DNA from 4 places in the Comamonas terrigena NBRC 13299 genome. Region 2 is predicted to be linked to each of the others. Evidence: riboswitches for the same ligand, from Rfam matches in the RefSeq annotation. Region 2 holds a riboswitch; each other region holds the start of a gene.
The links. A riboswitch is a leader RNA that binds a small molecule or an ion and turns the genes downstream of it on or off. The one in region 2 is predicted to bind cobalamin.
Positions count from the first base shown of each region.

Region 1: another riboswitch for cobalamin. It lies ahead of CT3_RS15105 (TonB-dependent receptor domain-containing protein); the one in region 2 lies ahead of CT3_RS10945 (nitrite reductase).
Region 3: another riboswitch for cobalamin. It lies ahead of CT3_RS13210 (TonB-dependent receptor); the one in region 2 lies ahead of CT3_RS10945 (nitrite reductase).
Region 4: another riboswitch for cobalamin. It lies ahead of CT3_RS16060 (TonB-dependent receptor domain-containing protein); the one in region 2 lies ahead of CT3_RS10945 (nitrite reductase).

Region 1 is NZ_AP019749.1:3,295,285-3,302,673, forward strand. Features, by position in the region: gene CT3_RS15105 (TonB-dependent receptor domain-containing protein) at 1-1,524, opposite strand, end outside; cobalamin riboswitch at 1,592-1,831, opposite strand; gene CT3_RS15110 (hypothetical protein) at 1,958-2,173, shown strand; gene CT3_RS15115 (cell division protein ZapA) at 2,170-2,646, shown strand; gene CT3_RS15120 (sensor domain-containing protein) at 2,947-5,400, opposite strand; gene CT3_RS15125 (cyclic di-GMP phosphodiesterase) at 5,397-6,677, opposite strand; gene CT3_RS15130 (sulfite exporter TauE/SafE family protein) at 6,886-7,389, opposite strand, start outside.
Region 2 is NZ_AP019749.1:2,417,342-2,424,730, forward strand. Features, by position in the region: gene cobI (precorrin-2 C(20)-methyltransferase) at 1-621, opposite strand, end outside; gene CT3_RS10940 (precorrin-8X methylmutase) at 629-1,258, opposite strand; gene CT3_RS10945 (nitrite reductase) at 1,242-2,498, opposite strand; cobalamin riboswitch at 2,687-2,926, opposite strand; gene CT3_RS10950 (vWA domain-containing protein) at 3,133-3,783, opposite strand; gene CT3_RS10955 (magnesium chelatase ATPase subunit I) at 3,795-4,952, opposite strand; gene cobN (cobaltochelatase subunit CobN) at 4,949-7,389, opposite strand, start outside.
Region 3 is NZ_AP019749.1:2,915,018-2,922,406, forward strand. Features, by position in the region: gene CT3_RS13195 (ABC transporter ATP-binding protein) at 1-659, opposite strand, end outside; gene CT3_RS13200 (FecCD family ABC transporter permease) at 674-1,666, opposite strand; gene CT3_RS13205 (ABC transporter substrate-binding protein) at 1,663-2,601, opposite strand; gene CT3_RS13210 (TonB-dependent receptor) at 2,709-4,913, opposite strand; cobalamin riboswitch at 5,117-5,371, opposite strand; gene zigA (zinc metallochaperone GTPase ZigA) at 5,546-6,736, opposite strand; gene CT3_RS13220 (Bug family tripartite tricarboxylate transporter substrate binding protein) at 7,117-7,389, opposite strand, start outside.
Region 4 is NZ_AP019749.1:3,523,465-3,530,853, reverse strand. Features, by position in the region: gene CT3_RS16070 (VOC family protein) at 21-455, opposite strand; gene CT3_RS16065 (ABC transporter permease) at 630-3,308, opposite strand; cobalamin riboswitch at 3,461-3,688, shown strand; gene CT3_RS16060 (TonB-dependent receptor domain-containing protein) at 3,776-5,677, shown strand; gene CT3_RS16055 (ABC transporter ATP-binding protein) at 5,716-6,420, opposite strand; gene miaA (tRNA (adenosine(37)-N6)-dimethylallyltransferase MiaA) at 6,457-7,389, opposite strand, start outside.

The sequences.
Region 1 (7,389 bases), 880 kb from region 2:
CAGTCGACCGGTGCGGTAGGCCCCGGTCAGGGTGATGCCCTGCAACTGCGCACGCTCCACGTTCACATAGCAGGACGTCTTGCCGCAGCTGCCCAGGCCTTTTTCATAGGACACCAGGTTCTGCAGCTTGTTGCGGTACAGCGTCACTCCCAGGTGATTGCCCTGGTCGGCCCAGCGCAGACCAATTTCCTTGTTCAGGCTTTCCTCGGGGGCCAGTGCCGGATCGCCATAGTCCGAAAAGCGCTGATACAGGCTGGGCACGCGAAAGCCGGTCGAGGTGGAGGCGGTAGCGCGCCACTGGGGTGCAAACGCCCAGGCGTAGCCGATGCCGCCGGTGTTCTTGCGGCCGAAGTCGCTGTCCTCGTCGCTGCGGGCATTCAGCTGCACGCTGTGGGCACCGAATTTGGCGCCGTAGCCGATGGCCACGCCGGTCTGGTCGCGGTCCTTGTGGCTGGTGTTTTTCAGGCCGGTGTTCTCCAGCGTGTCTTCGCGCCGCTCCAGCGCCAGGCTCAAGGTGCCGGGGCCCAGCAGCCACTCGTTCTGCAGCAGCATGGTACGCAGCCGGGTTTCGGCTTCGTAGGTGCTGGTGCCCGAGGTCTCGTAGCGGTTGGTGGATTCGCTGACGGACAGGCGCGTGCGAAAGCGCTCCGTCCACTGGGCGGTCCAGCTCAGGCCATAGGCATCCAGCGCGCGCAGGCCGCGGTCGTCCTTGACCGACTTGCTGGCGTCATACCCGGCATTGGTGCGGCTGGTCAGGGCCGTCAGCTCCAGGCGCTGGTCGGCATTCAGTTGCAGCCCCACGCGGGCGTTGGCCGATTTGCGTGTGTAGCCGTCACGGTCTTCGTTGTGCACGCCGCGGTTCTTGGAATCGAAGCCATGGCTTTCGGCATAGGACAGGCCCAGCGCGTAATCCACCATGCCCTGGGCGCCGCTGATGCCGGCCTCGGCCTTGCGGCTGCCGTACTCGCCGGCCCCCACGCCCACAAAGGGCTGCACGCCGGCGGTTCCGCGCTTGGTGAACACCTGCACCACACCCGCCAGCGCGTCCGAGCCATAGACCGCGCCCGCCGGGCCGCGCAGCACTTCGATGCGCTCGATCAGGTCCACCGGAAGGGATTCCCACTGCGCTCCGCCGGAGCCGTTCTGCACATCGACACGGATGCCGTCGATATAGACCGCCGTGTGCTGCTTGCTGGCGCCGCGCAGGTAGAGACCGGTTTCGGTGCCGGGGCCGCCGTTGCGGGTGATCTGCACGCCGGGCAGCTTGGCCATCACGTCTTCCAGCGACCGGCCGGCCTGCTGGTCCAACTGGTCGCGGTCGATGACCGTCATGTCCGCAATCACATCCGACAGGCGCTGCTCGCTGCGCGTGGCGGCCACCACGGTCTCCTCCAGCGTGGCGCGTGCAGAGGGGCTCTCCTGGGCCTGGGCGGCTGCCGCCACAGCGCACAACACGGCCGCCGACACGGCAGACCACGGCAAGGCGGGCGCCACGGCACCGGCCTTCAAAACATTCGAGAACATGAGAAAAAACACCTAGTCGCCCGTACCAGCCTCCCCGCCAGTGATGGGCAAAACCATGCCCGCTCGAGCGGGCACACCAGTGTTGGCCGGTATCCGGGCTGGTCCTCCACACCATCGCCTTCCCAGACGCTTGTTCAAGGCATCCAGTGGCGGTATCAGATGGCGGGGGTGCATGGCATGCACCAGGGACTCACCGTTGCGGGGGCAGCGCAGGCTGGGCGGGTTCTGAAAAAACGAGGCCGTCCTGCTTCCCGTTGAACTGCTGCGCGTGAACCGCGCTGCGAGCACCAACAGCAGCGATTTTAGTTTCAGTCGTGCCGTTCGTAGAAAAACTGCTGTGCACCGGTGTTTTCCAACGTCATATGCAGGCTGATTCGGCCTTATTTCACCTGCTTACATTTAGGCACGCCTACAATTGCTACCCTCTATGTCTATGACCTCGCAGCCTTCCATGATCGAGCCGCTGGCAGAGCGTGTTGATCGCCTGCTGCTGCGCCACGCCGAACTTCAGCGCACCAATGCCCTGCTGGCCGAGCAGGTGGCCGCGCTCACACAGGAGCGCGATTCCCTGCGCTCGCGCCTGCAGGCGGCCCGTGCACGGGTGGACGCACTGATTGAGCGCCTGCCCGCCAACCAAGAGGCACCATGAGCCAGATCGAAGCGCGCATCCTCCAGCAAGACTATGTGTTGACCTGCCCCGAGGGCCAGGAAGACATGCTGCTGGCCGCCGTGCAGCGGGTGGATGCGGACATGGAACGCATCCGCAACACCGGCAAGGTCCGCGCCCGCGAACGCGTGGGGGTGCTGGCCGCCGTGAATCTGGCGTTCGAGAGTGCATCGCTGTACACCCGCGTGCAGGAACTCGAGCAGGAGCTGGAACTGACGCTGGAAAACGGCCTGGCTCCCGTCGCCCCTGCGGCCGACCCACTGCCTGCTGCCCCGCTGGAAGACACCCTGCAGGAAGACGCCCTGCAGCAAGCGCAGCAGGCGCAGGAAGAAGCCCAGGCACTGGCCGCGCAGTTGCAAGAGCTGCTGGCACTGCGCGAGCACGAATTGCAGCAGGCGCAGGCGCTGATCGAACGCCTGGAAACCGCGCTGGAAGTCGACAGCAAGCTGCTGTAGAGGCCTTGCGGCAACGCCGAAACGGTGCTGCCGCGCAAATCCCCCTTTTCTCCATCCGGTCCACCACAAGCCGCCGGTCACGCGCTAAAATGAAGGCGTCTGCAAATCTGCCGTGCTTTATATTGCCTTGAACCAATGCTCCCTGAGCACGGGCTTGGTACATTGCCAGGCAAGCGTGATCGTCTCGCGTTAGACGAACCCAACGTCTGGTTGCCCTCGCCCACCTGAACCCCCGGTTCAGGATGACGGCGCGGTGGTTTTTGCAGACACCCCCCACCCTCATCCCGGCGGCCAAGGCCGCTACACCGGCCGGTCTTCTCCCGGCACTCCGCCCCCCAGACTTCCTGCTTCCAGGCCTGCCGCCTGGGCGCGCAGCATGGCCTGGAACGTGGCCGCCTCGACCCCTGGGGCACACAGAAACCCCTGGTAGAAGCCGCAACCCATGCGCATCAGCGTTTCACGCTGCGCGGCGGTCTCCACGCCCTCGGCGACGATCTCCACATCGAGCGCGCGCCCCAGGCCGATGACCGCCTCCACAATGGCCTTGTCGCTCATGTCCTGTGGCAGACCGCGCACAAAGGACTGGTCGACCTTGAGCTTGGAAATCGGCATGCGCTTGAGGTAGGCCAGGTTGGAATAGCCGGTACCGAAGTCGTCGATCACCAGCTGCACACCCAGGTCCGCCAGCTGTTCGATGCAGTGCACGATGACCGGCTCCTTCTGCAGCAGGGCCGACTCGGTGAGCTCCAGCTCCAGCCAGCATGCCGGCAGGCCATAGGCACTGAGCAGCGAGGCCACGCGCGCCGCATAGTCGGGTTGGTGCAGCTCCAGCGACGAGACGTTGACCGACACCTTCACGCCCAGGCCCTGCTTGACCCAGCGCATGGCTTCCTTGACCGCCTGCTCCAGCACCCAGGCGCCGAGCTTGACGATGTAGCCGGACTCTTCGGCCAGCGGAATGAACACCCCGGGCGAGACCACGCCCAGGCGTGCATCCGTCCAGCGCAGCAGCGCCTCGCAGCCGACAATGCTGCCGGTGTGCATTTCGACCTGGGGCTGGTAGACCACGCGCAAGGCGTCACGGTCCAACGCCTGCCGCAGCGCATGCTCCATCTGCACCCGGCCCAGCAGCCCGTTGGACATGGCCGGCTCGTAAAAGCCGAAGCTGCCCTTGCCGCTGGCCTTGACCCGGTACATGGCGGTGTCGGCCTGCTTGATCAGCTCGTTGAGCGTGCGGCCGTGCTCGGGGTACTGGGCCATGCCGATGCTGCATTGCACCGAAAAGCCCAGGCCGTCCAGCACGAACGGCTCGCGCATCGCATCCTGGATGCGCCGGGCAATCCGCTCGGAATGCTGCTTCTGGCACGCGTGCAGGTAGAGAACGAATTCGTCTCCGCCCAGACGGCACAGCACATCCAGCGGCCGCAGACAGGACTGCAGGCGCTGCGCCACCAACTGCAGCACCCGGTCGCCGAACTGGTGGCCCAGGGAGTCGTTGATGATCTTGAAGCGGTCCAGATCCAGAAACAGGATGGCGAACTCGGCCTGCGTATCCTGGGTGATGGCCTGCTCCACATGCTGGCCCAGCATCAGGCGGTTGGGCAGGCCGGTCAGCGCATCGCTGAAGGCCAGCTGTTCGATCTTCTGCTGCGCCGCCTGCTGCTGGGTCAGGTCCCGGATGAAGCCCACGCTTTGCTGCACCTGCCCGCGCTCATCGCGCGAGACCACCCAGGACAGGCGCACGGCGCAATGGCTGCCGTCCACGCGCTGCAGCTGGCGGTTGCCTTCCCAGTGGCCGACCTCTTTCCACGCCTGCGCCACCGCGTCCAGCCATTCCGGCTCGGTCTGCGCAAACAGCGCGCTGGCCTGCGCACCGGGGGACAGGGCCGCACCCAGCATACCGTCGCAGGCCGGATTGGTCTGGAGGACGGCACCCTGCGCATCGGCAATGAAGATGGCGTCCAGGCTGCTCTCGAACACCTGCGCGGCCACCCGCAGGCCGCTTTGGACTTCCATCTCCCTGGAGATGTCGCGGAACGAAAAAATACGCCCCACGGCCATGCCGTGGCGCAGCAGCGGGACCGAGCGGCGTTCCACCACGCGCCGGTCCGCCAGATTCAGGATATCGGCGGTGTGCACCAGGGGGTCCTGGCCCAGTGCCTGCAGCTGCTGGTCGTACTGTGCAGGCGACAGCACCTGGTCCCGCATCCAGGCCATGATGGCCGCATCATTGCGCTGCAGCAGCAGCGCAGCCGGCATGACCCAGATATCGGCCAGCTTCTGGTTGAAGGCGCGGATGGCGCCATCGGCCGAACACACCAGTACACCATCGGCGGCCGAGTCCAGGGTGGCGCGCAGCTCGGCCAGCAGGCTCTCCAGCTCGCGCTCGTTGTGCTCCTGCTCGCTGCGGTCCAGCAAGGTCCACAGCAGCCAGTTCCCGCCCTCGGGGTCTTCGACTTCACGGATGCGCTGCTCCACCGGGATGGCCCGGCCGCTGGCATGCAGCACCTGGGTGTGGGTCACCTGCCCCCAGCTGACTTCCGCGACATCGTTCCAGCGGTACAGGTCCTGCGGCGCCGCCGCCAGATCGCGCACGTGGAAGCCTTGCAGCCGCGAGCCCGTCAGGCCCACCAGACGCTGCGCCGCCGAATTGGAATACGCCACGGTCAGGCTGTGGGGATCCACCAGCCACACCGCCTCCGTCATCCACTCAAACGCCTGGCACCATGCCTGCAAATGGGTGGACTGGTTCATGCCTCCCCTCCCACGGCAGACATCAGCGGCACGGCGCGCTCGAAGAAGTAGCAGACGCGCTGGCGCGGCGACAGATAGTCCAGCACCTCGCGCGGCAGCTGCGCAGGGCGCAGGCTGCGCTTGATGACCACGCCGCGCAGCTCCGACAGCTCCACGGGCTCGGCCTTGGCCCGGTCTACATCCGGGTTGTAGAGCAGCACTGCTGGTTTCAGCGGCTGGTCGCTGCGCACGGAGGCCACCAGACCATACCGTTCATCGCTCAGCTGCACCACCGAGCCCGGAGGGTAGACCCCCATCACGCGCACAAAGAGTTCGACCAGCTCGCGCGTGAAGCCGCCGCGGCGGCGACCGAACAGGTCCGACAGCGCTTCGTGCGGGGTCAGGGCCACCGCATGCGCCAGCGGATTGCACAGCTTGTCGTAGCAGTTGGTCAGCGCCAGGATCTGGCCTTCGATGGACAGGTCTTCTTCCACCAGGTGCAGCGGAAAGCCCGTGCCGTCCGTCGCCTCGTGGTGCTGTGCAATCGCCGTCAGGGCGGCGGGCGACAGGCCCATGCGCTGGCCATAGGCCACGGAAGCACCCACATGGTCTTCGTACGCGGCTTTCTGCTCCGGCGTGAAGCTGGGCAGCAATTCGGTGCAGCGGGGATCGATGTCTCTTTTGCCCACATCGTGCAGCAAGGCCGCCAGACCCAGGTCCATCAACCGCGCCGAATTGAGCCCGTGGGACTTGCCCAGCAGCAGCGAGAGCACAGTGACATTGATGGGGTGAGCGCCCTGCTGTTCGCCCACGCTCTCGGACAACAGCCGGATGGCCGTCTGCGAGGCATCCAGCAGCTCCGCGATATATCCGGCCACCAGGCTGGAGCTGGCGCGCATCGCGTCCTGCGGGTCGTTGACCAGCCGGGACACGACTTCGCGGTAGCTGTGGGTGGCGGCAGAAAAGCGCTGGTCGCAGGTCTTGAGTGCGGCCACTTCGCTCGACGCCATGGCCGGCACATCGCGTGCCGCCAGCGTCGGAATGTGCAGCCCCGACGAGCCGATGGTGGCGGGCCGTGCCGGCTGTGGCGGCGTGCCATCAGCTGCGGGCGCCTCCCCCTCTTCATTTGTAAGAGGAGGTAAAAAAGTCAAAACGCTGGGATCAGATTTTGCAGGAATGCAACGAATCTCGTCCAAACCCAGCGATTGCAGCACGTCAATCTGTTCCTGGCTGTTCACTCGAAAGCTGCTCACTGGAAATGGATGGCGCAACCAGCCAATGTCCAATTGGACATACATACCTATGCAGATGTCCCGAACGTCAATTAAAAGGGAGTGCGTCACGTTGTTTGGGCTGCAGCACGCCAGCAAGCCAGTCGATCCAAACCGCCCATTATGACGACTGCATGCGACAAATAAGTACTTACATAAAGGGGTTGCGCAAGCGGCGCCGCTGTGCATTAAAAAGCTACAGCGTATTGTGCCGCGTTACCGCTCCATGTCAGCCCTAGCGGCACCACTGTGACGGCACGTGCACCATGTCCATCCACAGGGCCCACAGCGAGACACCTGCCAGCAAGGCGCCGGCGGTGCGCAGCCCCCAGGCTTCGCGCCACTGCTGCAGGCGGCTGATGCGCTGCCACAGCCACGGGCCCAGGGCCAACCACAGGCCCCCGCCCACGCCGAACGCCACCATGGATGCAGCGCCCTGCCACACGCCACCGGCCAGGGCCGCCACCATGACGGCGGAGTACAGCAGACCACACGGCAGAAAAGCCCACAGGCTGCCAGCCACCCAGGTTCCCCCCGGCCCGCGCACACCGTGCTGCACCTTGCTCCAGAGCTTGCGCCCGCCGGACTCCACCCATTGCGGCTGACGGGCCTGCAGCAGCAGCATCAGACCCCATGCCAATGCGGCCAGGTGCAGCAGCACCCACAGCGGATGCAGGGCGGAGGTGCGGTCGGAGAACCAGGCCACCGTCTCCATGGCATAGGCCGCCACGCCGCCCAG
Region 2 (7,389 bases):
CACCAGCCACGCCTGGTCCAGCTTGCCCTGCTCCGTCAACAGCGAACGGATGCGGCCCAGATGGCGGCCGACCTTCATGATCACCAGCGCATCCGAGCGGGCCATGTGGGCGCGCAGCGGCTCGTCGGCCAAGGTGGCCGGCAGCACGCTCATCACATCGTCGCCCCAGGTCATGGGCATGCCCGTGGCATGCCAGCAGCCCACCATGCCGGGGATGCCGGGCAGCACCTCGACCGGCACCACCCCTTCCTGCTGCAGGCGCACATACAGGTGCATGAAGGAGCCGTAGAAGAACGGATCGCCCTCGCACAACACGATCACATCCTCGCCGCGCGCCAGCTCGGTCAGGCGCGCTTGCCAGCCCAGATAGAAATCCGACAGCTGCGCGACATAGCGCGGGTCGTCGTGCGGGATCTCGGTGGTCAGCGGGTACTCCATCGGGTACTCCGTGACCTCGGCGTGCAGCATGCCGTTGACCAGCTGCCGGGCCTTGCCCGGGTGGCCGCGCTTGCGGAAATACGCGACATGGCGCGCATTGCGCAGCAGACGGTCCGCCTTCACGCTCATCATGTCCGGATCACCGGGGCCCAGGCCCACGCAGATAATTTTGCCGCTGTTCATACGTTCCTCACTCCACCGACGTCGCCAACGCATTGACTGCAGCCACCGTGATGGCCGATCCGCCCAGACGCCCCTGCACAATGGCGAAAGGAATCTGCCCCCATGCACGCAGCGCATCCTTGGACTCGGCGGCACCGACAAAGCCCACGGGGCAGCCGATGATGGCGGCCGGGCGCGGGCATGCCGGGTCCTCCAGCATGTTCAGCAGGTGGAACAGCGCGGTCGGCGCGTTGCCGATGGCCACCACCGCACCGTCCAGGTGTTCGCGCCACAGCTCCAGCGCGGCGGCACTGCGGGTATTGCCCATGGCCTGGGCCAGCCCGGGCGTGCGGGCATCCTGCAAGGTGCAGATGATGGCGTTGTCGGCAGGCAGGCGCTTGCGCGTGATGCCTTCGCTGACCATGCGCGCATCGCACAGAATCGGGGCGCCGCGCTGCAGGGCTGCTTCTGCGGCCTGCGCAAAATCTGCGGAGAAATGGATGTCCTGTGCCAGGCTCACCATGCCTGCGGCATGGATCATGCGGCAAGCCACCCGCTCCTCCAGGGGCGTGAAGCGGGCCAGATCGGCCTCGCTGCGGATGATGCGAAACGATTGCCGGTAAATCTCTTCACCGTGCATTTCATAGTGGTAGGTCATGAAGTAGTGTGGGGAGTTCTGCAGGCAGTGCCGATCCGGCCCGGTAAGGGAGCCGGACCGTTGGGCAGCCTGGCTGCCCGGCAGCGCCTGCATGGAGCCAGACCGCGTCCGGTGCGGACGTGCTGGCAAAGATCAGTGAGGTGGCGTCGGACGACAGCGCGCAGAACTTGGCGCAGCCGCTGACGTGCAGATGCCCGCGCTCAGGCACATGGGGCGCCAGCTGCAGCGCTATGTCCTGTGCCGGCACATGGGCCTGCGCACAGCGCGGGCTTCCGGTGCAGGCCGACACCCGCAGGCGTGCATCCGCTGCATCGGTCATCCAGTGCCGTGCATCCAGGCGGGCCACCCGCGCCGGCGCATCCGCCGACATCAGCAGCAGCGAACGCCAGGGCGTGACGCGGATTTCCGTGTCGGCCGGCAGGCTGGCCGCCAGCGCCTGCATCGCCAGGGCATCGATGCGCCCCAGCGGAGCCCCCAGCACCCAGCCTTGCGCCAGCTGACCCGGCAGCACCGGTGCTGCAGCGGGCGGCTGCGCGCCCTGGGGCACCGCATCCTGCAATAGCGTATCCAGCGGCAAAGACGGCAGCAGCGCCTGCAGGCGGGTGGGCGGTTTACCGGAAACGGCCATCCGCGCGCGGGCGAACCAGGCGGCAATGTGGATCGCGGCATCGACCAGCTGCTGCGCGTCGGCAAAGCGGTACCAGTCGCCGGCCTCGCCCAATGCCAGGCCATAGCCGCCGTCCGCATCCGCCCAAACCCGCAGATCAGAGGCCACGCCGCCCAGGCTGCGCGCTGCATCATCCACCAGCAAGCCGAACTTGCTGGGCAGCGCAGCCATGCCCTGGCGCTCCAGCGCACTGGGGCACAAGCGCTCCACCACCGCACGGCTCAATAGCGCGGCGAGCTGGTGGGTCCGGTCATGGACCGTGTAAAAAGGGGTGCAGTGCACGGGCGGCGCCAGATCGGCATCCGCATCCGCCGGAATCAGCCGGGCCGCCACCAGCTGCGACAGCAACGCAGGCAGGTCCGCATCCGCCACCCCGCGCAGCTGCACATTGCCCAGCCGGGTCAGCTCGATCTGGGGGTGCGCCAGGGACAGTGCCAAAGCCGCCAGTGCGGCCCACTGCTCCGCGTTGATGGAGGCACAGACCGGGCGCACCCGGACAATCCAGCCATCTTCCGACCGCATGGGTTTCCATGCCGTGGGGCACCAGCCCTGGACCTTGATGGAATCAGCCATGGTGCGCAGCGCCCCCATCCAGAGCCGCTGCCCACACCGTCAAACCCAGAGCCTCTCGCGCCATGCTGTATCCGCAGTCGGTCAGGCCGATACCCGGGCCGGACGATTGAAACTTGCAGGGGGGATGGAAGATGGAAGCGATTGGCGGCGCGAAGATGCGAGCCCATCAAGCCACATGCACTCCCGCTGCGCCTTGTTCACGCCAGGCCGGTCTCCGGACTTACAGAGCTCAACTCGTGGAGTTGATCGCTGGACGCGCCTTCCCGCTTGCGCAGTGGCTGTCATTGCTGCAAGCAATGACGGGCGTCCCCTCTCTCTGATTACCGTTGCGGGTGCAGTGCAGGAATGGTGGCGAACCACGCACCTGCTTCTCGTTTCATTTCCTTGCGCGCAGTGCGCGGCGAAACACCTGGGATCAGCGCGAATTTTACGCGATATCTGCCCTCATCCCGCGCCCGAGCCGAAAACTCCACCCCAGTATCGGCCGCCACTGATGCAACGCAGCAAATCACCGCTTTTTTCCGCCGCTCTGCGGCATGCAGCCTGCCGCAGCGGACAGCGCAGTGAGCGGCACGGTGACCAGCACAGCGGGGCTGAAAAAGCCGTGGCACGCCTGCCTGGGTGCCCACTGCACTCAGCCGGCAGTGGCAAAAAGCTCCGCCCGCACCCACTCCCCGCACCACATCGCCGCCAGCCGCTGGCACCGCCCCAGCGCCACCGCATCATTTTCAAAGTCGATGATGCAGCAACGGTCCACCCCCTCGGGGCGCACCGGCAGCGGATCAAACCGCCCATCCGTCAGCAGCCAGACCGTGGCCCGGGTGCCGGGCGGGCAGCGCCGCAGCGCGCCCTCCACGGCGTCGACAGCGGGCTGGATCGGCGTTCCGCCACCGCCGCGCAAGGGCGCAATCCAGCCGGCATTGAAAGCCCCGGCTTTCGCCGGGGACTGCAGCCACCGTGCCTGCTCGCCCGCAAATCCGATCACCGCCATATGGTCGCGATCGCGGTAGAACTGCTCGGTCAGAGCCAGCAAGCACCCTTTGGCCCAGGCCAGCTTTTCACCGCGCAGCATGGACGCCGACAGATCCAGCAAGACCAGGTGCAGGGTCTTGCTCCCCACAGGCCGCGGGCGAAAACGCAGGTGTTCGGGCCGCAGCGCCCCGCGGCCCTTGGACGCCAGCGTGGACACCCAGTCCAGGCGCCGCCCTGCCGCCCCGTTCAGCCGGCCCTTGCGAGAGGTATTCCCACCGCGCCCCGCCTTGGCCTTTCCGGCCAGTCCCGCCACAGCGGAGCGCGTCAGGCTTTTTTTGACGGCAAAGGCTTCAGCGCCTTGACCACCTTCATCGCCACCAGCTGGGGTGGCGGCATGGCGCCCCAGGCATCGGCCGGGGCGGCATGGTCCGGCAATGTATTCGCCGATGGTGCCGGCCCATGCCCGGACTGGCCGGACGGGGTACCTGCACCCTGCGCCCCACCGGTTGGCGGCGGGGCTGGAGGTGGCGTCTGTTCCTCGGAACTCGGCTGCTGTTCCGGCTGCTGCGCCGGCTCGCCCGACGCGGGCGGCTCAGCCGGTGCAGCCTGGGTGCGCCGGTGGGCCAGCGCCAGTTCCGCCACTGCCTGCACATCCGCCGGCGTGACGGCGCTGCGCCCGTGCAGCGCCGCATGCGCCCGCGCCGCGCGCAGCATCACCAGATCTGCCCGGACCCCTTCCACCCCGGCGTCTTGGCAGCGCTGGGCGACATCGTCGTGCACGGCATCGGTCCACGCCACGGCCGCCACGCGCTCGCGCGCCAGCTTCACCCGCTGCGCCAGATCGGATTGCGCCGCAGCGTGCTGCTCCACAAAGGCCTGCGGATCGGCATCGAAGGCCATGCGCGTCTTGACAATGGCCTTGCGCACCGCGGCACTGGGCACATTCTCCAGCCGCACGAACAGCCCGAAGCGGTCCAGCAGCTGCGGCCGCAGCTGGCCCTCTTCCGGGTTCATGGTACCCACCAGGGTGATGCGCGCATCGTGCTGGTGCGACACGCCGTCGCGCTCCACCCGGTTGATGCCGCTGGCGCTCACGTCCAGCAGCAGGTCCACCAGCGCATCGGCCAGCAGGTTCACCTCATCCACATACAGGATGCCGCCATGGGCACGCGCCAGCAATCCCGGGCGGAACACCACCGCACTGCGCTGCAGCGCGGCTTCCAGGTCCAGGGAGCCGGCCAGCTGTTCCTCCGTCGCCCCCAGCGGCAGGTTCACAAAGCGGCCGGCCGGCAGCAAGGCGGCCAGCGCCCGCGCACTGGTCGACTTGGCCGTGCCGCGCGGCCCCTCCACCAGCACGCCGCCCAGCAACGGATCCACGGCCGCCAGCAGCAAGGCCGTCTGCAGCTGCGGCTGTCCCTCGATGGCAGTGAACGGAAAGCCCGCCGCGTGCGCAGACGGTGCGGATTCGGTGGACGAGATCATCGCTTCTCCAACAATTGTTCAGCGGCCAGCAACTGCTGCTCCAGCAGCGCCTGGTAGTCCCCGCTGTCTTCCCACATCCCCCGGTGGATGGCCTCCAGCAGCCGCTCGCACATGCCGTGAAAGGCTGCAGGATTGTGCTGCTGCAAAAAGTCGCGCGTGGCGGCATCCGCCACAAAGGCATCGGTCACGCGCGCGTACTGGTCGTCGCGCACCACGCGGGCCGTGGCATCAAAGGCAAACAGATAGTCCACCGTGGCCGCCACCTCGAACGCGCCTTTGTAGCCATGGCGCTTGATGCCGTCGATCCACTTGGGATTGGTGACGCGGGCGCGCACCACCCGGCTGATTTCTTCCTGCAGCGTACGCATGCGCGGGGCATCCGGGTTGGCATGGTCGCCAAAGTACAGCGCCGGCTGCTGGCCGCGGAAATGCCGCACCGCCACGGCCATGCCGCCTTGAAACTGGTAGTAATCGTCCGAATCCAGCAGGTCGTGCTCGCGGTTGTCCTGGTTGTGCACCACCAGCTCGATCTCGCTCAGGCGCTGCACAAAGCGCTCGGGCAGCGCGGTCCCGTCGTCCTTTTGCCCATAGGCATAGGCTCCCCAGTTCCGGTAGGCCGTGGCCAGGTCTTCGTCGCTGTCCCAGTTGCGGCCGTCGATCAACCCCTGCAGACCCGCCCCATAGCTGCCGGGCTTGGCGCCGAACACGCGCAGCCCCGCCTGGTGGCGGGCCACCTCCTCGCTCAGGCCCTGAGCCTGCAGCTCGGCCGCCTCCTGCAGCACCCGTGCACGGATGGGGTTGGTCCATGCATCCTCGTCTTCCAGGCTGGCCACTTTCTGCACCGCCGCGTCAAACAGGCGGATCACATTGGTGAAGGCATCCCGGAAGAAGCCGGAAACCCGCAGCGTCACGTCCACGCGCGGGCGGCCCAGCACGCTCATGGGCAGCACCTCGAAATCGCTGACCCGCCAGCTGCCATCCGCCCACTTGGGCCGCACGCCCAGCAAGGCAAAGGCCTGGGCGATATCGTCGCCCCCGGTGCGCATGGTCGCCGTTCCCCACACCGACAGGCCCAGTGCGCGCGGGTAGTCGCCATGCTCCTGGGTATAGCGCTCCACCAGCAACTGGGCGGATTTGAGCCCCAGGGTCCAGCTGGTGGGCGTCGGCACGGCGCGCGTGTCGACGGAAAAGAAATTGCGCCCCGTGGGCAGCACGTCCGGGCGGCCGCGCGAAGGGGCTCCGCTGGGACCGGCCGGCACAAAACGGCCTTCCAGTCCCCGGCACAGCTGCAAAATCTCCTGCGGGCCACAGGCCTGCAAGCGGGCGCGCAGATCGTGCTGCACCCGTTGCAGCACCAGCCGGGTCTGTTCCCAGCCCGCATCCAGATCGGCGCTGGAAAGCCCGGGCTGCTCCAGCCATTGCAGCGCCAGCAGCTCCAGCCGTTCGCGGGTGTCGCCCGCATGGCGCCAGGCCTGGCCATCCACCGCTTCCAGCAGCTGCGGGCGCGGCCCGGTCCAGGGCTGCTCCCAGGCGGCATCCAGCGGATCGAAAGCGGTGCCCGGCAGCAGATCGTGTGCCAAGGCGCGGATCAGGCTGTTGTTCGCCCCCTGGCCGTTGCCCACCGGGTGGCGGGCCAGTGCCAGCAGAGTGTCCCGCTCCAGGCGCCCCTGCGGGGACTGGCCGAAGACATGCAGCCCGTCGCGGATCTGGCTTTCCTTGAGCTCGCACAGATAGGCATCGGTCTTGTTCAGCAGTTGCTGCTCGTCCGCCTCGGTACGGGGCGCCGCCACCCCCAGGTCCTGGTGCAGATCGTGCTGCACGATGTGCGCCAGAATCTGCTGGCGCAGCAGCTGGGCGCGCCGGCGGTCCAGCGTCACCGCCTCGTAGTACTCGTCCACCATGCGCTCCAGGTCGCGCGTGGGGCCATAGCTCTCGGCCCGCGTCAAAGGCGGCATCAGATGGTCCACGATCACTGCCTGCGCGCGGCGCTTGGCCTGCGCACCCTCCCCCGGATCGTTCACGATGAAGGGGTACAGGTGGGGCATGGGACCGAACGCCAGGTCCGGCCAGCAGGTCTGCGACAGCGCCACGCTCTTGCCCGGCAGCCATTCCAGGTTGCCGTGCTTGCCCACATGCACCATGGCATCTGCCTGCCAGGCGCTGCGCAGCCAGTGGTAGAAGGCCAGGTAGTAATGCGGCGGCACCAGATCGGGGTCGTGGTAGCTGGCCATGGGGTCCAGCTGGTAGCCACGCGCCGGCTGTATGCCCACAAACACCTGGCCGCAGCGCAGGCCCGCCACCATGAAGCGCCCCTGGCGCAGCATGGGGTCGGACGCGGGCGGGCCCCAGCGCTGCACCACGGCCTGCTGGTTCTCCGGCGGCAGGCTGGCAAAGAAAGCCTGGTAGCCGGCCAGATCCAGGCTCTGCTGTGCCGGCC
Region 3 (7,389 bases), 500 kb from region 2:
CGGTCCATGGCGATGACCCGGTCAAAATGGGCAAAGGCCAGGTCCAGGTCGTGCATGACCACCAGCACCAGCCTGTCGCGCCCTCTCTGGGCTAGCGCGTCGACCAGCTCCAGCCGGTGGCGTACGTCCAGGGCGGCGCCGGGCTCATCGGCCAGCAGCACCGGCGGGTCCGTGGCCAGCACGGTGGTCAGCAGGCAGCGCGACTGCTCGCCCCCCGACAGCGAGTTCCAGCGCCGGCTGGCAAAGGCCTGCAGTCCGTGCTGCTGGAGCACATCGTCCATGTCCACGGACGGGCCCAGGCGCATCTGCAGCAGTTCTGCCAGGGTGACATCCCAGTACGGGGAAAACCGCTGGGGCATGTAGCCGATGCAGCGGGCGCGCTCCGCAAAGGACAGGCGCTGCAGCGGCGCACCGTGCCACAGCACCTGGCCCTGGCTGGGCGTTTGCAGCCCCGCCAGCATGGACAGCAACGACGATTTGCCGGCCCCGTTGGGGCCGATCAGCGCAATGGCGCCGCGCGCGGGCAGCGCCAGCGAGACCTGGTCCACCACCCGGCTACCCCGGTGCTGCAGCACCAGGCCCTGGGCGGCGAGTACGGACTGGGCACCAAGTGTATCCGGCGCGGCAGCTGTATCCGGTAGGCCCTGTGGGTCGTGCATGGAAAACCTCACGGTCATGACGCGCGCAGGCGCCGCGCCAGCAGGATGATGAAGAACGGGCCGCCGGCGATGGCGGTGATCAGCCCCAGCGGCACTTCCGCCGGGGGCAGCACGCTGCGCGCCAGGGCGTCGGCCACGGTGACGACGATGGCCCCCACCAGGGCGCTGGCGGGCAGCACCACCCGGTGCATGGGCCCCACCATCCAGCGTGCAATGTGCGGCGCAGCCAGCCCGACAAAGGCCACCAGCCCGCCGTAGGCCACGGCGGCGGCCACCACCAGCGAGCCCACCAGCACGGCCAGGGGAATGAAGCGCGCCGGGTTCAGGCCGAAGCCCTTGGCCACCGTGTCGCCCAAGCCCAGCAGGTCCAGGCCATGGGCAAGGGGCCGTGTGGCGACCACACAGCCCAGGGTGATGCCGGCCAGCACCAGCAGGCCGTTCCATGAAGGGGTCTGGATGCCGCCCAGCACCCAGCTCATGACCACCTGCAGACTGACGGTTTCATCGGACAGGGCCAGCATCAGAAAGGAACGCAACGCGCCCAGCATGGCGGCCAGCGCCACGCCGGCCAGCAGCAGGCCGGCCGCATCCAGCGCGCCCGCCGCCCGGGCGACGGCCAGCACCAGCAAGGTGGAGCCCCAGGCGCCCGCAAAAGCCAGCACCGGCAGCACCAGGCCCTGGGGCAGGCCCAGCGGCACCAGCAGGGCCACCGTGGCGCCCAGGGCCGCGCCGCCGGATGCGCCCAGCAGATAGGGTTCGGCCAGCGGATTGCGGAATACGCCTTGAAAGATGGCCCCCGACAGGCCCAGCAGTGCACCCACGCAGGCGGCGGCTGCCACGCGCGGAAGGCGCCACTGCAGCAGCAGCCGGCTGTGCAGGGAATCGTCGCCGCTCAGCGCGCGCCACAGCTCGGGGACGCTGGCCCACTGGTGGCCGGCGCAGGCTGCGCCCAGCAGGCACAGGGCCAGCACCAGCAGCGCGGCCCACCATGTTGTGCGTGAAGTCATATCGGGTGCAGTTGCCGGGCCAGCGATTCGATACCGTCGAAGGTACGCGGCCCGGGGATCAGAAATTCGGAGCGGGACACGGTCCAGCAGTGGCGCTGACGCAGGGCCCGCATGTCGCGCCAGCCGGGCTGGTGCAGCAGGTCGTCCAGCCCCGCCTGGTTGCCGGCGAACAGCAGCACATCCGGGTCGGCGGCCAGCACGGCCTCAGGCGACACCTGGGCCAGCACGCCCAGCGCCGGCAGCGCGTGCTGGCAGCCGGCGCGCACCATGGCTTCGCCGGTGTAGGTGCCCGGACGGGCCAGCAGCAGCATGCCGTTGCCCGCGCGCCCGGTGACCATCAGCGCCCGCAGGTGCGGCCGGCCGGCCACGGTGGCATCCACTGCCTGCAGCCGCGCATGCAGGGCTTGGGCCAATGCAGCGCCGCGTTCGGGCTCGCCGCAGGCCTGGCTGACCAGGCGGATGTTGTCCAGCACCTCCTGCAGGGTACGACTGAGCAAGACCATGATGGGCACTCCTATGCGTTCCATGGGCGCGACGAGCTGGGTGGCGGCCTGCCGTGCCGGGGTCACGATGACCAGATCCGGGCGCTGGGCCACCACGGCATCCACGGAAAATCCCAGCCGGCCGCCAACCTTGGGCAGGCCCAGCACCTCGGCCGGGTAGCGGGTGAAGTCCTCGACACCGACGATGCGGTCCACCAGCCCCAGGGAGGCGACCAGTTCGGTGTTGGACGAAAAAATGGTGACGATGCGCCGGGGCGGCCGAGGCAGCCAGACGGCGCGCCCCAGTGCATCCTTCAGATGGATACCCGAGGCCGCCTGCATGGCCTGCTCTGCCGCTCCTGCAGGCCCGGCCGGACCGGCCAGCACCGTGGGCACGGCAAGGCCGGGCAGCAAGGCGCCGCCCGCCGCCGCCACGCCCCAGCGGCGCAGCACGGCGCGCCGGGACAGTGCGCCCGGAAGCGCGTCAGGAACTGCACCCGAAAGTGCGTCCTGGGGTGCTTCCGGAAGGGGGCTGGCGGGCCTGTGCATGCAGCCTGGCCTCAGAAGTCGGCCTGCAGGCCGACCATCAGCTCGCGCCCGGGCATGGAGGTGCCGCAGCCGCCGTTCTGGAAGCGCGCATCCGCCAGGCAGGGCGAGCGGTCCTGCGCAATGAAGATGGGGCTGCGGTTCAGGTTGAAGACATTGTTCACCGCCGCAAACAGCTTCACGCTGCGGTTCACCCGGTAGTCGCCGCGCAGGTTCCACACCGTGAAGGCCCCTTTGCGGTGGATGTAGGTGCTGCTGGGTTCGCCCTGCGGCACCAGCAGGTTCTCTTCGGTGTCGTACCACATCGGTCCGCGCAGCAGCGCCGTGAGCTGCATGCTCCAGTCACCTGCATTGCGGTCCATGCCCTGGGCGTAGCGCATGCCGGCAGAGGCCTGGAAGCGGTACATGCGCTGCACGCGGTCGGTGTTGGCGGTGGCTGCCGCGCCCTTGTCGCGCATGTCGAAGTGGTAGTAGCCGCCTGCAAAGGCGCTGAGCGACTGGCCCGGCAGGCCCAGGGCCAGCACCTGCTTGAGGTCGACCTTGGTGGTCAGCTCCAGGCCGCGCGCCACGACTTCTGCGGCATTGTTGGCATAGTCCGAGGTGTTGGTGCTGGGGCCCCGGGACACGGTGGTGATGCGGTTGGAGATGACGTTCTGGAACAGCGCTGCATCCACCTTCCAGCCCGGCTGCGTGAAGGTGGTGCCCACTTCGATCTGGCGGCTGGTCTCGGGCTTCAGATTGGGGTTGCCGAAGGTGCGCCCGCCGCCCACGGCGGTGAAGTCGGCGGCCAGTTCGGTGGCGGTCGGCGCCCGGAAGCCGGTGGCGATGCCTGCGCGCAGGTTCCAGTCGTCGGTGGCCTTCCAGGTCGAACCCAGGGACCAGGTGTGCGTGTCGTACTTGCGCACATTGGACTGGGCAAACGCCAGGTTGGGCGTGGGGTCGAACCGGGTCTCGCCCCAGGTCTTGCGCAGGCCGCCGCGCAAGGTCAGGCGGTTGTCCAGCAGGGTGTGGGCGTCTTCCAGGTACAGCGCCTTGGTCTCTTCCGTCTGGTTGTTGTCGTACGGGGCCACCTGGCCCGACGGGCCGCCGGGCATGGCCACGCGGAAGCGGTCCGAGCGCAGATGGCTGCGTTCCCAGTCCACGCCCACCAGCAGGTCGTTGGCGGCAGACAGGCGAAAGCGCGGCTGCAGACGGATGCCGGTGGCATCCAGCTTGCGGTCGTTGTAGTCGCGCGCCGTGCCCGGCACCGGGTTGGTGCCGCTCTTGATGACGGGGGACGCCCAGTTGAATTCGTCCTCGTCCACGAAGTGGTAGACCTGCGCCAGCCAGCTGACCGACTGGTCGGCCAGTGCGCCGGTGTAGGTCAGGTCCAGCGAGCGGTTGTCGCGGTTGTCCTTGCTGTAGATGTTGGACCCGGATCCCCGGAAGCCCGCGTTGTAGATGCCGTCAGTGCGGGCCTGCAGCTCCACCCGGTTCAGGCTGTCGATCTGCAGCCCCAGGGCGGCCACCGCGCCACGGCGCTTCCAGCCGGTGTTCTGCATGACGGTGCCGCCGTCGCCGGACTTGTAGTCATCGCGGGCGCTGGTGTTCAGGCCCACATACCAGTCCAGCATGCCGCTGGCGCCTGCGGTCTGGGCCTGAGTGCTCCAGCCGCCCCAGGAGCTGCCGGTCACCGTGACGCGGTTCAGCGGGCCGCTGGCGCCGGTGCGCAGGATGATGTTGATCACCCCGCCCATGTTCTGGCTGCCGTACACCACCGAGGCGGGGCCGCGCACGATTTCGATGCGGTCCACATCCGTCAGGCTGAGCTTGGACAGATTGGCCGTGCCGGCGCGGCGGCCGTTGAGCAGCACCAGCACCTGGCCCTTGAAGTCGCGCCCCTGGCCGTCGGTGGCGGCGCCACGCAGGTTCAGCGATGTCTGGGCCGCGGTCCATTCGCTGAGAAAGCCCACCGCATGTTCGGCCAGCAGGTCGGTGACCGAGCGGGCCGACGAGCGTTCGATGTCCTGGCGGTCAATGACCTGGGTGGTGGCGGCAATGCGGGCGCGGTCCTCGGGCCGGGCCGTGGCGGTGACGAAGACATCGCCCAGGGCCGCAGCCGGGGCCGATGTCGATGCGGTGGCTGTGGCGGCAGAAGCAGCAGACGCCGCGGCGTTGTCGGCCACACCCTGGGCGTGGGCGCCCCACAGCGCGCAGCACAGGGCGGCGCCGGCGGTCACGGGCTTCAGGGCGGAAAGGGGAAAAGCGACAGGCCCGCAGAGGGGGCGCGGGGAAACACGGGAAGGGGTGCGCATGCGCGGCTCCAGATGGCCCTGCTCTCCCGCAAGGCCGATTCAAGAAAACATCCGCAGGCAGGCATGCGCAGGGGGGACAGCTCGGCGCACGAACCCATCCAACCTGGACTGCGCGCTCACCCGCGGCGTCCAACAAAAGTGACAAGGCCGGTATCCGGGCTCGCGAAATGCCGACACTCCGGGACATCCGTCCTGGAACTTTCGGCCCACTCCACGCCTTCCCACGCAGTGCGCAGTGGCTTCAGGTCTTACCTGGGTGCAGAGGGTGATTCGCTTACCGTTGCGGGGGCAGCGCAGGCATTGCACTCCATGGAGCGCACCTGCTTCCCGTTTAACTCCAGTGGCCGTCAGGCCAATGCAGCACCTCGTAACAAGCATTGAAATGTATCTCAATGCAGCGAGGAATTATCGTTCAGGACACATGTGCGCAACGGACACAACACGCCGGACACATCCGGAATGCATGCCCTTGCGGCCGAAGGAGCGCAGCGCTGCACAAAGGCTGCAAAAAGGCAGTACAAATGCTGAACCAAGGCTGCAGCCGGGCATGCACAGCGTCAGTCCCAGGCCGGAAACGGGTCATGAAAGCCAGTCCAGGCCTTGGGGGCCAGGGCCATTTCGTGGTCGGTCAGCAGGCAGGCATCCAGCCGCTGGCGCAGCGCCGCCTCGTCCATGCCGATGCCGATCAGCACCAGTTCCTGGCGGGCATCGCCCACGTGCTCGTCCCAGTGCTGGGTGATGGTGGCCAGCGCCTCGGGCTCGCGCGGCCACTGTTCCCGGGGCACGGCGGCCCACCAGCGCCCTGCCCGGCCATGGCGGCACACGGCCCCGGCCTGCGACCAGTTGCCCGCATAGAGGGGGCGGCTGGCCAGCCAGAAAAAACCTTTGGAGCGTATGACCCCGGGCCATTCGGACCCCACCAGGGCGTGAAAGCGCCTGGGATGAAACGGCCGGCGCGCGCGGTAGACAAAGCTGCCGATGCCGTATTCCTGGGTTTCCGGCGTGTGTTCGCCGCGCAGCTCTTTCAGCCAGCCCGGGGCCTTGGCCGCCTCGTCGAAGTTGAACAGCTTGGTGGACAGCACCGACGCCAGCGGCACCTTGCCGAAACTGGATTCCACGATGCGTGCACGCGGGTTCAGGGTCTTCAGGATGGCCATCAGCCGCTGGCGCTCTGCGCCGGTGATGAGGTCGGTCTTGTTGAGCACCAGCACATCGCAGAACTCGACCTGTTCCACCAGCAGGTCCACCACCTTGCGCTCGTCGCCTTCCCCCATTGACTCCCCGCGCCCCTGCAGGCTGTCCCGGGATTCGTAGTCCTTGAGGAAGTTGAAGCCGTCCACCACGGTGACCATGGTGTCCAGCATCGCAATATCCGACAGGCTGGCGCCCGCTTCGTCGGTGAAGGTAAAGGTCTCGGCCACCGGCAGCGGCTCGGAGATACCCGTGGATTCGATCACCAGGTAGTCAAAGCGCTTTTCCCGGGCCAGGCGGCGCACCTCCACCAGCAGGTCTTCGCGCAGGGTGCAGCAGATGCAGCCGTTGCTCATTTCGACCAGTTTTTCCTCGGTCCGGGACAGGTCGCTGCCGCCTTCGCGCACCAGCGCCGCGTCGATGTTGACCTCGGACATGTCGTTGACGATGACCGCCACGCGCAGGCCCTCGCGGTTGTGGAGGATGTGGTTGAGAAGCGTCGTCTTGCCTGCGCCCAGAAAGCCAGACAGGACGGTGACGGGGAGAAGCTTTGCCATCGCCGGTACCATGAACAAGATTTGATAATGATAACTCATTATCAAATATGGAGACAGGAAACGGCCGCGGACGCGTCACCCCACCCTGCTGTTGCCCAGCCCCTTGCTGGACAGCGCCCTCCGGGCCCCTATGCCTGCGAAGGCGCTTGGCTGCGCAGTGCACGACCCGGCACATAGCAAAGCCCCCGCTGCGCGTGCACAGCGGGGGCGTTTGGTATCAGTCGTTTCACGGGCTGCTGTGGTGTAGCGGTGCAAGCGACCGCTGTCTGCAATCTGCCCTCTGCATCCCGCACGGGGCTCCGCACATGCGGGGCGATCGGCATCGGGCCGCCGCTCCCCCAAACCGTAAAGGCCTGGGCGGCGACCGCCCTGCCCTGGGTTCAGGCGTCTACCCGGATCCCGCGCGACTGGATGAGGTTGGCCCACTTGGCACGCTCATCCCGCATAAAGGCCTCAAAGCGCTGCGGCGTTCCGCCGCCGTCCTCGGCCCCGAACTCTTCCAGCTTGCTCACCACATCCGCCATGGCCAGGATGCGGTTGACGTCGGCATTGATGCGTGCCACCACTTCCGCAGGCATCCTGGCCGGGCCGACCAGGCCGAACCAGATGCTGGCATTGAAGCCGGGGTAGCCCTGCTCGGCCACCGTGGGTAC
Region 4 (7,389 bases), 1.1 Mb from region 2:
CCAGGCGGGCAAAGGCTTGCCTAGGCGGCGCCGCAGCCCGCCTGTTCCTGCGCCACCATCAACATCCAGTGCACGCCGAAACGGTCTTTCAGCATGCCGAAAGACGGCGAGAAAAACGTCGGCCCCAATGGCATGGTGACTTCGCCCTGTGCGGACAGTGCATCAAAGTGCTTGCGGGCCTCGGCGGCATCGGCGCAGCTCAAGGTCAGGCTGAAGCCGCTGAAGGGGCGGGTACCGGGGCTGGGGTCATCGCTGGCCATGATCTGACTGTCACCCACCTGCAGGCTGGCATGCATCACCATGTCGGGCCGTGCGGGGGTGCATTCGGGTGGGGGCGGCTCCGGGCTTTCGCTGTAGCGCATCAGCGCCTGGATGGTCGCCCCGATCGCATCGCGGTAAAAGTTCAGGGCCTCTTCGCAGCGGCCCTGGAACAGGAGATAGGTCTGGACTTGCATGCATGCCTCCGGTGGTTAGACAGCGGTTGTACGGCAGCGGCGTCAATGCAGGTATGACAGAACGTAGCCGGGCCGACCAATGGCCGGAGCAGCGTGGCGGGCACGTCGGTAATGGCGGGAATGTCGGGTGGCACGTGGTTGAGGTGTGCCGCCGCCGCAGGCGCCATGCCGCTGTTACCAGTCTTCCTTTACCGCCAGCACCGCGTCCTCCCCGGTAGCCTGGCGGCCGGCCCACCAGGCCGTCAGCGTGCCGGCCAGCACCACGGCACAGGCCAGGGCCAGCAGGCGCCCGGCGGGCAGGCGCAGCTCCATGGTCCAGTGAAAGCTTTGCGGGTTGACCACGTGCACCAGAATGGCGGCCACGCCCAGGCCCAGCAAGGTGCCGGCCAGCGCGCCCATGGCCGTCCAGGCCGCCCCCTCGCCGGCCACCACCGTGAGGATCTGCCGGCGCGTCAGCCCCAGGTGGGTCAGCAGCCCAAACTCCTTGCGCCGTGCCAGCACCTGGGCGCTGAAGCTTGCGGCAATGCCGAACAGCCCGATGCCGATCGCCACTGCCTGCAGCCAGTAGGTGACGGCAAAGCTGCGGTCAAAAATCTCCAGCGAGCGCTGGCGCAGTGCGGCACTGCTGGTGAACTCCAGCGGCGGTGCCTGTCCGCCGGACAGCCGGGCCAAAGCGGCTTCGATGCGCGGCTGCAGCGTGGCCTGGTCTTCGCCCGCAGCAGGCCACAGCGACAGCTCGGACATGCGGGCATCGCCCGTCAGCTGCTGGTAGTCGCCCCAGTCCATGGCCACCGCGCCGAACTGGCGGATGTAGTCGCGCCAGATGCCGGCAATGAAAAAGTGCGTTTCCGCTGCGCCGGCCATGGGGGCGGTAGCCGGGCTGTCTGCCCCGGCAGCACTGCCGTCGGCCAGCCCGGTGCTGAACGCACGGTCCAGCAGCGGCCAGGGCTGGCCGGCCTGCACGCCATACAGTGTGGCCACGGCTTCGCTCACATAGATGGCAACCATGCCGGCCGGAACCGGCTGCGCAGGCGCTGCCCCCACCCACGGCAGTTGCTGGGCCTGCGGGCCGTGCAGCGGGCGCAGCAGCAGGCTGATGGCCGGGCGCTGCGGGTCCAGCCACAGGCTGGTGGCCCGCATCGGCTGGGCGCGTTCCACCCCGGGCAGGTCGCGTACGGCCTGCAGCAGCGTGGGTGGCAGCAGCGCCGCGTCGGATTTGGACGAGCCGCCGGCCGCACGCAGGTAGAGCGGCGAGGGCAGCACGGCGTCCAGCCAGTCCAGCATGCTGCCGCGAAAGCTGGTGACCATCACCGTCAGCGCCACGGCCAGGCTCAGGCTGGCCACCACGCCGCCCACGGCCACACTGGCGCTGGCCCGCATGCGGCGGGCACGTTCCAGCGCCAGCATGGACAGCGGCTGGCGCAGCGTGGCCGGCCACAGCCGCTGCAGGCCGCCTAGCACGCGCTCCAGCAGCCAGGGCAGCAGCGCCATGCCGCCCAGCAGCATCAGCCCTACGGCCCCATAGGCGGCCAGGGGAATGCCGCCAATGGGCGGCACGCTGGCCAGCAGCGCACTGGCGGCCACCAGGGCCAGGCCGGTCCAGGCGCGCGCAGGCGCCTGGACCACGTCCCCCAGCCCTTTGAGCGTGGCGGCGGGCGGCAGCGCCCGCGCGGTGCGTGCCGGCCACCAGGCGCCGGCCACGGTGGCGGCCAGGCCCAGGGCAAAGAAGGTGGCGGCGGCCGGCGCGCTCCACAGCAGCGGGGGCTGGCCGCCGGCAAAGTAGCCGCCGCCCAGGTCCCCGCCCAGCATACGCAGGGCCAGCCAGGCCAGTCCGGTGCCCAGCGCAATGCCGGCCGCGCTGCCGGCAACGCCCAGCAGGGCGGCTTCCCACAGCACCAGGCGCATGCGCTGTGCGGGCGTGAGCCCCAGCACCGCCAGCAGCGCCAGCTGCGGTGCGCGCCGCGCCACGCTCAGCGCCAGCACCGAAAACACCAGAAACGCCCCGGTGAACAGCGCCACCAGGGCCAGCACGGTCAGGTTGACGCGGTAGGCGCGCGACATCTCGGCCGCACGCTGCTGTTCACCGCCCGGCTGCTGCACCAGCACCTGGGCTGGCCAGCCGGGCAGGGCACGCAGCGTGGCGGTGAAGGCGCTGCGGTCGGTGCCGCTGCGCAGCAGCACATCCACGCGCTGGATCTGGCCGTCCTGGCCCAGCAGGTCCTGGGCGGCGCCAATGTCCATCACCGCCAGCGGGGCGCCGCCGGCTGCCACCGTGCCGGCCACGCGCAGCGTCACGGCATGGGTGTGCACGCGCACCGGCAGCAGGGCGCCGGGGGCGCTGGCTTCGTCCAGGCCCAGGGCCTGCAGTGCCGCCGGGTTCAGAAACACTGCGTCGGGCGCGAACAGCTGCAACCGGTCCTGGCCGGCAAACAGCCGGGGCTGCAGCGCAGGGGCCAGCGGGGCCGACTGCAATGCGTCGCCGCCTAGCAGGTGCAGCGACAGCGGTTCCGGGGGGGCGTGCGGCGCCTGGCCGGCCGCACCGCCCGTGGAGGGCGGGCTGTCGATCTGCACCGTGCCCTCGATCCACGGCGCGGCATGCTGCACCTCGGGCCGCAGCGCAATCAGTGGGTAAATGGCCTGGGGCAGGCTGGCGCGCATGCCTCGGAATTCCAGATCCGGCTGGCCGTTGACGCTGCGCACCGCGCGGGAAAACTCATCCAGCGCCGACTGGTTGATCACATGCACCGCAAAACCCAGGGCCACGCCCAGCGCAATGGCCAGCAGGGCAGTCAGGCTGCGCCAGGGCTGGCGCCGGTACTCCTGCAGCGAAAAACTGGCCAGCAGGCGCGGCAGCGGAGAAGCGGTGAGAGAGGGTGAGGCGGGCACGGAGGTTCCAGGGCAAAACAGCGGTGTGCACCGCCCCAGGGCGGGTGGGCACGCCTGCGCGGCCCAGGGATCCATGGGCAGGGCATTCGCCATCCTACAAGCCCCGTGTCAGCCTGCTGCCTACAATGCGGGGTTTTGGTGCTTGCAGCGCTGTTCTGGCGCTGCGGTTAAACGGGAAACATGGACGCCGGCGCCCGCGCTGGCACAGCATGTACTGCCCCCGCAACAGTGAGCGCACAGGTCCCGCAGGACCCGCTTGCCATCTCTTGCCACTGGAGCCATGCGCTCTGGGAAGGCTTGGCAAGCCGTGCGCCAGTCTGGATACCGGCCAAAACAGGTCCAGCATCCGCTGGCGTGCCGCTGTGCATGCAGACCCGGGTTGCTGGTTGTGTGAAGCACGGGCGGGGACGCCGGTGCCAACCATGTGTGCATCCATGCGAAATTTCCAACCATCCCCTGCGGAAGGCCAGCGCGCTTCCGTGCGCTTTCCTCTGGCGGCCGTGGCCCTGGCCGCAGCCTGCCTGGCCCAGCATGCTGCGGCGCAGAGCGTGCCCCTGTCCACCACGGTGGTGACCGCCACCCGCTCTGAAACGCCGCTGGACGAAACCCTGGCCGATGTGCGCGTGATCACCGAAGCGCAGATCAGCAACTCGGCAGGCCGCTCGCTGGCCGAAGTGCTGCAGCGCTTTGCCGGCGTGCAGATGTCCAGCAACGGTGGCCGCGGCAACACGCAAAGCGTCTACATCCGTGGCAGCAAGCAGGTGGTCCTGCTGGTGGACGGGGTGCGCTTCGGTTCGGCCACCCTGGGCACGCCCACGCTGGAGTCGCTGCCGCTGGAAGCCATCGAGCGCATCGAGGTGGTGCACGGCCCGGCATCGGCACTGTATGGCAGCGATGCCATTGGCGGGGTGATCCAGATCTTCACCAAGCAGGGCAAGGGCGTGAAGCAGGCATTCGTGCCCCATGCCGCGCTCACCTGGGGCCGCGCGGGCTACAAGAAGGCCGATGGCGGTTTTGCGGGCGAGCAGTCCGGCTGGAACTACAGCCTGAACATGGCGCGCGTCATCGATCCCGGCTTCTCGGCCACCAACCGCAAGAGCGCCGAATTCCGTTCCGATGCCGACAAGTTCAACCAGACCTCGGTCACGGCGGCGCTGGGTTATGCCTTCAATGCCGACTGGCGCCTGGATGCCAATCTGATGCGGGCGGACAGCTATTCCGAATTTGACCAGGACTACATCTTCATGCCCGACTGGAGCATGCCGCTGGTGAACGGTTCGTACAACGAATTCCGTGCCGCCACCAGCCAGCTCAAGCTGTCGGGCAGGCTCTCTGCCAACTGGAACAGCACCCTGAGCGTGTCGCGTTCCAATGACAAGCAGCGTTCCCACCACCGCCTGGAGGGTCGCACCGACCGTTACCAGGACCTGTTCCAGACCGAGCAGACCGAATACAAATGGGGCAACGAGATCAAGACCCCGGTGGGCGTGGTGGTGGCCGGCCTGGAGCGTCTGGAGCAGCAGATTGCCTCGTCCGAGCGCTACGACCACAAGGACCGTTCGACCAATGCCGCCTATGCCGGCCTGAACGGCAGCCACGCTGCGCATTCCTGGCAGCTCAACCTGCGCCGCGACGACAACTCCCAGTTCGGCGGCTACAACACCTGGGGCATTGGCTACGGCTACGAAGTCCTGTCCGGTCTGCGTGCGCGCGTGGCACGGGCCAGCAGCATGAAGGCGCCCACCTTCAACGACCTGTACTACCCCATGTCCGGCAACCCCAACCTGCAGCCCGAAAGCTCCAAGGGCAACGAAATCGGGCTGGACTGGAGCGTGGGCGGCCACGAGTTCAAGCTGACGGGCTTCGACAACAAGGTCAAGAACCTGATCTCCTGGGCCGACGACGGCACCGGCATGTGGTTCCCCTTCAATATCGACAGCGCACGCCTGAAGGGCTGGTCGCTGGGCTACAGCACCCAGTGGCAGGGCTGGGATCTGTCGGCACGCTACGAGCACCTGGATGCGGTCGATGGCAAGGGCCAGCGCCTGACGGACCGTTTGCCCGAGCACCAGGCCACGCTGTCGGTGGACAAGCGCATCGGCGCCTGGAAGTTCGGCACCAGCGCGCTGTATGCCGGCAAGCGCACCGACAAGCAGGGCACCGTGGACCTGGGTGGCTACACCACCATGGACCTGCACGCCGAATACCAGTTCGCCAAGGATTGGGCGGTGCAGGCCCGTGTGGCCAATCTGACCGACAAGGTCTATGAAACCGCCTACGGCTACAACCAGCGTGGCCGTGCCGGCTTTGTCACCTTGAAGTGGACGCCGCGCTGAGGCCACGCCGCTAGCACGGCCCCGCTGTGCGGCGCTGTTCAGGCCGCCGCAATGCCCCGGGCCGTCAGCCGCAGCACCCGGTCGGCGCGGGCCGCAGCGTCCGGGGAATGGGTGACCAGCACCAGGCTGGCGCCGGCTTCGCGGGTCTGGGCCACCAGCAGGTCCATGGTGCGGGCGGCCGTGTCCGGGTCCAGATTGCCGGTGGGCTCGTCGGCCAGCAGCAGGGCCGGGCGGTGTACCAGGGCGCGAGCAATGGCCACTCGCTGCAGCTGGCCGCCGCTGAGCTGCTGGGGCAGGCGCTGCCCCCTATCGCCCAGGCCCACGGCCGCCAGCATGGCCTGCACGCGGGCATCCTGCTCGGCGGGGGTGCCACGCGCCAGCAGCATCAGCGGCAGGGCCACGTTCTGCGCCACGCTCAGATGCGGCAGCACGTGAAAGGCCTGGAACACAAAACCCACATGGGCACGGCGCCAGACGGCCAGACCGGCTTCGTCCAGCCTGCCGATGTCCTGCCCCTGGTGCAGCACCTGGCCCTGGTCCCAGCGGTCCAGCCCGGCCAGGCAGTTGAGCAGCGTGGACTTGCCCACGCCCGAATCACCGACGATGGCGACAAACTCGCCCGCCGCCACCTCCAGGTTGACCTGCTCGAACACCGTGGCCGCATCGGCCCCTGTGCCATAGCGTTTGGCCAGGTCCACGACCTGAACGTTGGCGGGCGGTGTGCTGGCAGCTGGCAAGGACATGGCGAAGAGGGGATACGGGGTGGGGGGAGAAGCGGCTTACCTGGGCAGGCTGGCCTGCACCACGCCCCAGGCAGCCTGCACCAGCTGCACGATGGCGTCGGGGGCCTGGCAGTCGATCGGGTGGCGCTGGGGCATGCTGCGCAGCCAGGTGATCTGGCGCTTGGCCAGCTGGCGCGTGGCGGCAATGCCTTTTTCACGCACCAGGTGCATGTTCAGCGCGGGCTTGTCGCGGCGCTCCTGCCATTCCAGTTCTTCCCACACCTGGCGGTAGCCCACGCAGCGCATGCTGGGCAGGTCCAGGTGCAGATCGGGACGGGCGCGCAGGGTGCGCACCTCGTCCACCAGGCCGTGCTCCAGCATCTGCTCGAAGCGCTGGGCAATGCGCTGGTGCAGCCAGGCCCGGTCGGTCGGCTCCAGCGAAAACAGCGTGGCATCAAAGCGCGGCGCCGATGCATCTTTCGCGGTATGGAAGCTGGACAGCGGCTTGCCGGAAATCTTCCACACTTCCAGGGCGCGCTGGATGCGCTGGCTGTCGCCGGGCGCCAGGCGCTCGGCGGTGACCGGGTCCACCTGGGCCAGCAGGGCGTGCATGGCGGGCCAGCCGATGTCGGCAGCCTGGGCATCCAGCGCGGCGCGCACTTGCGGGTCGGCGGCCGGCATCTCATCCAGTCCCTCAAACAGCGCCTTGAAGTACAGCATGGTGCCGCCCACCAGCAGCGGCACGGCGCCACGGGCGCGGATCTCGGCCACCAGGCGTTCGGTGTCGCGCACGAATTCGGCGGCGGAGTAGCTTTGTGTGGGCTCCAGGATGTCGATCAGGTGGTGGGGCACGGCGGCCAGCTCGGCCGGTGTGGGTTTGGCCGTGCCAATGTCCATGCCCCGGTAGACCAGCGCGGAATCGACGCTGACGATTTCAGCGGCCAGGCCGCGCTGCTGCAGCACGGCAGACAGCGCCAGCGCGGCAGCGGT